2 regions of the Cohnella sp. LGH genome follow, and region 2 is predicted to be linked to the other one. Evidence: a T-box and tRNA genes for the amino acid it is inferred to sense, from the RefSeq annotation. Region 2 holds a T-box; the other holds one or more tRNA genes.

Region 1 (3,382 bases), 770 kb from region 2:
CGTCGTGAGACAGTTCGGTCCCTATCTGTCGCGGGCGTAGGAAATTTGAGAGGGGCTGTCCTTAGTACGAGAGGACCGGGATGGACGCACCGCTGGTGTACCAGTTGTTCCGCCAGGAGCATCGCTGGGTAGCCAAGTGCGGAAGGGATAAGCGCTGAAAGCATCTAAGCGCGAAGCCTGCCTCAAGATGAGATTTCCCAATTCGTAAGACCCCTGGAAGAACACCAGGTTGATAGGCTCGGGGTGGAAGCGCAGCAATGTGTGGAGCTGACGAGTACTAATCGGTCGAGGGCTTATCCTAACATCGTGCGATGCAAATCGCTACGAACAGTGAATTGGCCTACAAAGCAAGACACTTCACCTTCTTCTAAGCGCGAGTTTGGTTCGTATCCGGTTTTCAGGGCGCAAGCCTTGAATGCCATGTTTAACATGGCTAGAATTGAAGCAATCTGGTCTGGTGATGACGGCGGAGGGGTTCCACGCGTACCCATCCCGAACACGACCGTTAAGCCCTCCAGCGCCGATGGTACTTGGACCGCAGGGTCCTGGGAGAGTAGGACGTCGCCAGGCGGGATTCATAGTTCTACATTGCTTACCATTCCCTGATAGCTCAGTTGGTAGAGCACTCGACTGTTAATCGAGTTGTCACAGGTTCGAGTCCTGTTCGGGGAGCCATTTGGAGAGGTGTCCGAGTTGGTCGAAGGAGCACGATTGGAAATCGTGTAGGCGTCTAAAGCGTCTCGAGGGTTCGAATCCCTCTCTCTCCGCCATAAATTTTCAGGTAAGTATGGCCCCTTGGTCAAGCGGTTAAGACACCTCCCTTTCACGGAGGTAACAGGGGTTCGAATCCCCTAGGGGTCACCATTTCTTTCATAAGAAATTTCCAGAATTTGAGGGTTGCATTACATAAGCGATATAAGGTATGATAATAAATGTCGCTTTAACGGGCAACATACTCAACAACGACGCGGGGTGGAGCAGCCCGGTAGCTCGTCGGGCTCATAACCCGAAGGCCGCAGGTTCAAATCCTGCCCCCGCAACCAAACATCATCTCGGCTCATAACCGAGTACACGCGGAGCCGTGGTGTAGAGGCCTAACATGCCTGCCTGTCACGCAGGAGACCGCGGGTTCGAATCCCGTCGGCTCCGCCATTTTCCTTCAAGGAAGCATGTAAGGCTCGATAGCTCAGCTGGTAGAGCAGAGGACTGAAAATCCTCGTGTCGGCGGTTCGATTCCGTCTCGAGCCACCATCAAGAAAACTTAACACTAAGCCGACTTAGCTCAATTGGTAGAGCAACTGACTTGTAATCAGTAGGTTGGGGGTTCAAGTCCTCTAGTCGGCACCATTTCTCTTCTAAACGTGGAGGATTAGCGAAGTGGCCAAACGCGGGAGACTGTAAATCTCTTCCTTCGGGTTCGGTGGTTCAAATCCATCATCCTCCACCATCATGTTTTTAATGCTTAGGGGCATAGTTTAAGGGTAGAACAGCGGTCTCCAAAACCGTTAGTGTGGGTTCAATTCCTGCTGCCCCTGCCAATTAAATGCTTCACAATTCATGGCGATCGTGGCGAAGTGGTTAACGCATCGGTTTGTGGATCCGACATTCGGGGGTTCAATTCCCCTCGATCGCCCCATTTACATCAATTTTGTTGGGGATTAGCCAAGCGGTAAGGCAACGGACTTTGACTCCGTCACTCCTAGGTTCGAATCCTAGATCCCCAGCCATTTTCACGAACCTAATGTGCGGAAATAGCTCAGTGGTAGAGCATCTCGTTGCCAACGAGAAGGTCGCGGGTTCGAATCCCGTTTTCCGCTCCATCTCAATCTTGAATCTGGCGCCATAGCCAAGTGGTAAGGCAGAGCTCTGCAAAAGCTTTACCCCCAGTTCGAGTCTGGGTGGCGCCTCCAAAAACCTCAAAGCTTGCGCCCTTAGCTCAGCTGGATAGAGCGTTTGACTACGAATCAAAAGGTCAGGAGTTCGAATCTCTTAGGGCGCGCCAGTAAGATGCAACAAAATTGAATATGCCGGTGTGGCGGAATGGCAGACGCGTTCGACTCAAAATCGAATGGGCAACCCCCGTGGAGGTTCGAGTCCTCTCACCGGTACCACTTTAACAATGACAGTTCATTAGAGATTAATCTAATGAGCTTTTTTTGTGTCCGAACCAGAAGGAATAAGGAAACCAGGCTGTAGAGTTACTAACGCCTGGTTTACCTTTGTGTTTGTCATTTCTAGAATTCGATTAACCAACATGAAGAATGATTAGGGGGGCGACGTAAACGATGCATACAGGCGAGCCAAGCAACCCTAAAGTAGCCGTCATCATTACGGGATATCGGCATAATTCTCATGCGGAAGTCATTGTCTGCAGGTTGTTGGGGCGGTGGGGCTATGAACCTCAAATCGAGGTGGCTTCCCTCTACGTAGATTAATTTCCTGCCAACGATATGAGCAGGGAAGAAGTCGCACATGCTGGCATTCCGATCTGTTCGACAAGAAGAGAGGCTATTGTTGAAGCCCATCGCCATAAGCTTGAGAAACGGCTGGGAGGAGAGAGCGCCGTAAAGTCTGTACGCGCGATCCAAGGCGAGCGAGTATGGAAAGTATTGCTTTTTCCATCTGCAACTCGATTAGGTCCGCTGTTGTTTGTCGCCGGTCAAGGCGGGCTAAATTCAATAACGGGCAAGGTTGAATATCTATTTGGCCAAAAGGGAGCATTATGCTGAATTTAATCAAATTTGTGGACGTTATTTTTCGGCCCTTATCCTGCCAGAACGACCGTTTATTGCGATCTGAATTATGATTTGCTGGTTGAAATTGATATGATTGCCGCCTCTCAAGTGTGCGATTAATAAAAGCGCGTAGGTTCATAGACGATAGAAAAAAAGCCTTCCGCAACCTGATAAATAGGATGCGGAAGGCTTTACACGGACTAACGGTTCTCTCTATTTGGCTTCAGTGAGCAAAATGTTCCTGCCATTCATTTACTCCCTCATCCATCCGATAGGCGCTAAATCCTTCAGCCTGCAGCTTCTGCGCAGCGATTGCGGAGTATACACAGAGCGGACCTCTGCAGTAAGCGACAATCTCGGTCTCCTGAGGGAATTCACGCATAAAATACTCCAGTTCCTCTATAGGTACGGATATCGCGCCATCGATATGGCTAATTTCAAACTCTTCTTTTGGACGCACATCCAGAAGAAGGATAGACTCCGTATTTAATTTTTCCATGACCTGGTCCATCGTTAGAGTTTGAACGTTATCCAAGTTATCCATAAAGTCGTCCTTAAGCTTTCCGATATCGGGAAGCTGCTTGTTGCTGATTCTCCACAGGGAAGTCAACAAATCAACAATAGCAGGGTCGGCCAATGAATAGATG
Region 2 (3,382 bases):
CAGCGCTCTGGTTTTGCTCGTCTCGGTCCTCAGCAGCTGGCGGAAGCGGGAAATCAGAAACAAACAATAATCCGTACCGGCTCCGAACAATAGAACGGTCATAATCGAGATCGCTTGGCCGTCGACGACGATCCAACCTTTGCTAGCCATCCAACCGAGCAGCGGACTGATGACTCCGTATGCGAAGCCTACCGCGACGAGAGGCAGAAGGGCAAGAATCGGCGACCGATAGATGAGCAAAAGCAAAATAAGCACGAGCAGCACGGTTCCGATCAGAAGACTGACGTCTGCGTCCTTGAACAGGCCCGTCGCATCGATCTGGATGCCGACCGGTCCGGTCACGCGCGCGCTTAGTTTGTCCGCGGAGTCGCGGGGTTCGGCGAACGGATCGGCTCCGGAGATGGCGACTAACTCACGCTTAAGCTCGGTTACGCCCTCCTTTAAATTCTCCGCGCCCGCGTCTTTGGCGAACAGAACGGGAAGTACGAACGTGCTCCCATCTTCGGACAACTGGCTCTGCAGAGCTTGCGGAGGCAGAGTGTGAAGTGGCGGGACGGCCGTCTGGTGCGGCACGGGCGAGGCGCTTAGCTTCTCCGTCAGCTTGCGGACGACATCCAACTCGGTTTCTGTGAGCCCGCTGCCCTTATACAGCACGACTAGCGCCGGAATGTCGGAGCCGCTTGGGAATTCGCGCGCGGCGACGGCATCCGCCTGCACGGAAGGCTTTCCGGAATTCAGATTGGGGGAATTGTTGATTTCCTGGCTGTTTACGGACGGGAGCAGCGCGCTCAGCAGGCCGGCTGCGGCAATCCAGACCAGCAGCGTAATCCACTTGCTTCTCTTGCCGGCGACCCAATTTCCGTAGCCGCTTTTCTTATTGCTCATAACGAATGATCCTCCTTTGAATGGTGCAGCTTCTATTCAAAGCTGTGCGCGCTCCGAATTTCGGATATAATTTAATTGGAATGCAAATTAATTATATATACCGGAAGGTTAATTATGCAACGAGAAAATTTCAACCGAAGGAGGGGAAAGCGATGAGCGAGAAACGCGCCAAGCGCGCCCCCGGAAGACCGAAGAGCGGAGCGGACCATCCGTCGATGAGAGACAAGGTGCTGCTGACCGCATCTGTCCTGTTTATGGAATTAGGGTATGAGCCGGTCTCCGTCAATATGATTGCCGAACGGGCGGGAGTTACGAAGGCGTCCGTCTACTATTATTTCGAGAATAAAGCGGTGCTGTTTACCGCCGCCGTAACGGAAATGATGCTGCGAATTAGCGCCATTACCGAACGGATCATCCAGGCCGGCGGAAGCTTGCGCGAACGTCTTGCGCAGATCGCCCTATCCAAAATGACGAAATCGCAGGCTCATGTTGAATTCGAAAGCTTGATGCGGGAGGCTTATCCTTCGCTCGGCGAGGAGCAGCGCGCCGAAATTCGCCGGGCGGAGTATCGGATTCACGAGGTGCTGGCGGCAGAATTCGCGAGAGCGATGGAAAGCGGCGAGATTCCGCAAGGTCATCCGATGCTGCTGTCCCACGCGTTCTCTTCCCTGCTAATGATCGGCAGCCGCGAACGAATCGGCGAAGAGGTGTTCTCCCCAGAGCATCTGGCGGCATCCATCGTGGATTTGTTCTTGAACGGAGCGGCGGGCAAATAGCGGTTGCTTCATCGAGCCGCAGTTAGAGACTTTGTCGAGACGTCGGCGTCTATCCGCATCTGCTTGACACGGATCGCGCGAATGGCTATAATCATGGCATACTTTGGCTATGAAAAGGAACAGTAATCGCGTGACGTTATTCAGAGAGCTGGCGGAAGGTGCGAGCCGGTTAGCGACTGCGACGAACTCGCCTTGGAGCCTCCGAACCGAACGGATTTCTCTTCGCTTATGCGAATATGGATCAAGTAGGCAAGGCGTTACCTCTCGTTACGAGGCAGAGTGGGCGGACATCCAAGCAGGATTGCCGTCAACTAGGGTGGTACCACGGGAGATGACGCTCTCGTCCCTAGCGACAACGCTGGGGGCGGGAGCTTTTTTATTTTTTCTGACAAAGGGAGTTAATCGACATGGCACAGGAGCAAGGTCAAGGTTATCAGCCGCAGAAAATCGAACCGAAGTGGCAAAAATATTGGGACGAGAACAAGACGTTTAAGACGACGGAGGATGCGGGCAAGCCGAAATTCTACGCGCTTGACATGTTCCCCTATCCATCGGGGGCGGGACTTCACGTCGGCCACCCGGAAGGCTATACGGCGACCGATATCGTCAGCCGTTTTAAGAGGATGAAGGGCTTCAACGTGCTGCACCCGATGGGCTGGGACGCGTTCGGCTTGCCGGCCGAGCAATACGCGCTGCAGACGGGGCGTCATCCGCGCGAAATTACGTTCGAGAACATCGACAATTTCCGTCGCCAGATCAAGTCGCTCGGTTTCTCCTACGATTGGGACCGGGAGTTTAGCACGACGGACCCGGACTATTATAAGTGGACGCAGTGGATTTTTATCCAACTGTACAAAAAAGGGCTCGCTTACGTGGCGGAAGTGCCGGTTAACTGGTGTCCGGCGCTCGGCACGGTGCTGGCCAACGAAGAGGTCATTGACGGGCTGAGCGAGCGCGGCGGCCATCCGGTGATCCGCAAGCCTATGCGCCAATGGATGCTCAAAATTACCGAATACGCCGAGCGCCTGCTTGAAGATTTGGAAGATCTGGACTGGTCGGAAAGCATCAAGGATATGCAGCGCAACTGGATCGGCAAGTCGACCGGCGCGGAAGTGACGTTCGCCATCGACGGCCATGGCGCGGCGCTGACCGTATTCACGACGCGTCCAGACACGCTGTTCGGAGCGACGTATTGCGTGCTCGCTCCCGAGCATGAACTGGTCGGTTCGATTACGACCACCGAGCAGCAAGCGGCCGTCGAAGCGTACGTCGAGCAAGCGGCTCGCAAGAGCGACTTGGAGCGAACGGATCTGGCCAAAGACAAGAGCGGCGTATTTACCGGCGCTTATGCCGTCAATCCGGTGAACGGCGTCAAGGTGCCGATCTGGATCGCCGACTACGTGCTCGGCGGCTACGGCACGGGCGCAATCATGGCCGTTCCGGGCCACGACGAGCGCGACTGGGAGTTTGCGAAGAAATTCGATCTGTCGATCAAGGAAGTCGTGGCGGGCGGGAACGTAGAGGAAGCGGCCTATTCGGGCGACGGCAAGCTGGTTAATTCCGAGTTCCTGAACGGTATGGGAACTGCGGAAGCGATCCAAGCGATGATCGCCCACCTGGAACAGGCGGGCACGGGGAAAGGCAAAGTCACGTACCGTCTGCGCGACTGGCTGTTCAGCCGCCAGCGTTATTGGGGCGAGCCGATTCCGGTACTCCACTAC

Evidence for each region. The T-box of region 2 lies ahead of leuS (leucine--tRNA ligase). A T-box ahead of a tRNA ligase gene usually reads a tRNA of that ligase, here a tRNA-Leu.
Region 1: it encodes a tRNA-Leu, which carries the amino acid that the T-box ahead of leuS (leucine--tRNA ligase) is inferred to sense. The anticodon was not compared.

What each region holds. Positions count from the first base shown of each region.
Region 1 covers NZ_CP072117.1:4,990,890-4,994,271, reverse strand. The annotation lists rRNA gene J4772_RS21575 (23S ribosomal RNA) at 1-301, shown strand, start outside; rRNA gene rrf (5S ribosomal RNA) at 454-570, shown strand; tRNA gene J4772_RS21565 (tRNA-Asn) at 600-675, shown strand; tRNA gene J4772_RS21560 (tRNA-Ser) at 679-770, shown strand; tRNA gene J4772_RS21555 (tRNA-Glu) at 790-864, shown strand; tRNA gene J4772_RS21550 (tRNA-Met) at 967-1,043, shown strand; tRNA gene J4772_RS21545 (tRNA-Asp) at 1,076-1,152, shown strand; tRNA gene J4772_RS21540 (tRNA-Phe) at 1,176-1,251, shown strand; tRNA gene J4772_RS21535 (tRNA-Thr) at 1,272-1,347, shown strand; tRNA gene J4772_RS21530 (tRNA-Tyr) at 1,364-1,447, shown strand; tRNA gene J4772_RS21525 (tRNA-Trp) at 1,465-1,538, shown strand; tRNA gene J4772_RS21520 (tRNA-His) at 1,561-1,636, shown strand; tRNA gene J4772_RS21515 (tRNA-Gln) at 1,653-1,727, shown strand; tRNA gene J4772_RS21510 (tRNA-Gly) at 1,746-1,820, shown strand; tRNA gene J4772_RS21505 (tRNA-Cys) at 1,837-1,910, shown strand; tRNA gene J4772_RS21500 (tRNA-Arg) at 1,926-2,002, shown strand; tRNA gene J4772_RS21495 (tRNA-Leu) at 2,027-2,111, shown strand; gene J4772_RS21490 (hypothetical protein) at 2,286-2,435, shown strand; gene J4772_RS21485 (ArsR/SmtB family transcription factor) at 2,959-3,382, opposite strand, start outside.
Region 2 covers NZ_CP072117.1:4,217,436-4,220,817, reverse strand. The annotation lists gene J4772_RS18230 (MMPL family transporter) at 1-885, opposite strand, end outside; gene J4772_RS18225 (TetR/AcrR family transcriptional regulator) at 1,038-1,661, shown strand; T-box leader at 1,762-2,012, shown strand; gene leuS (leucine--tRNA ligase) at 2,069-3,382, shown strand, end outside.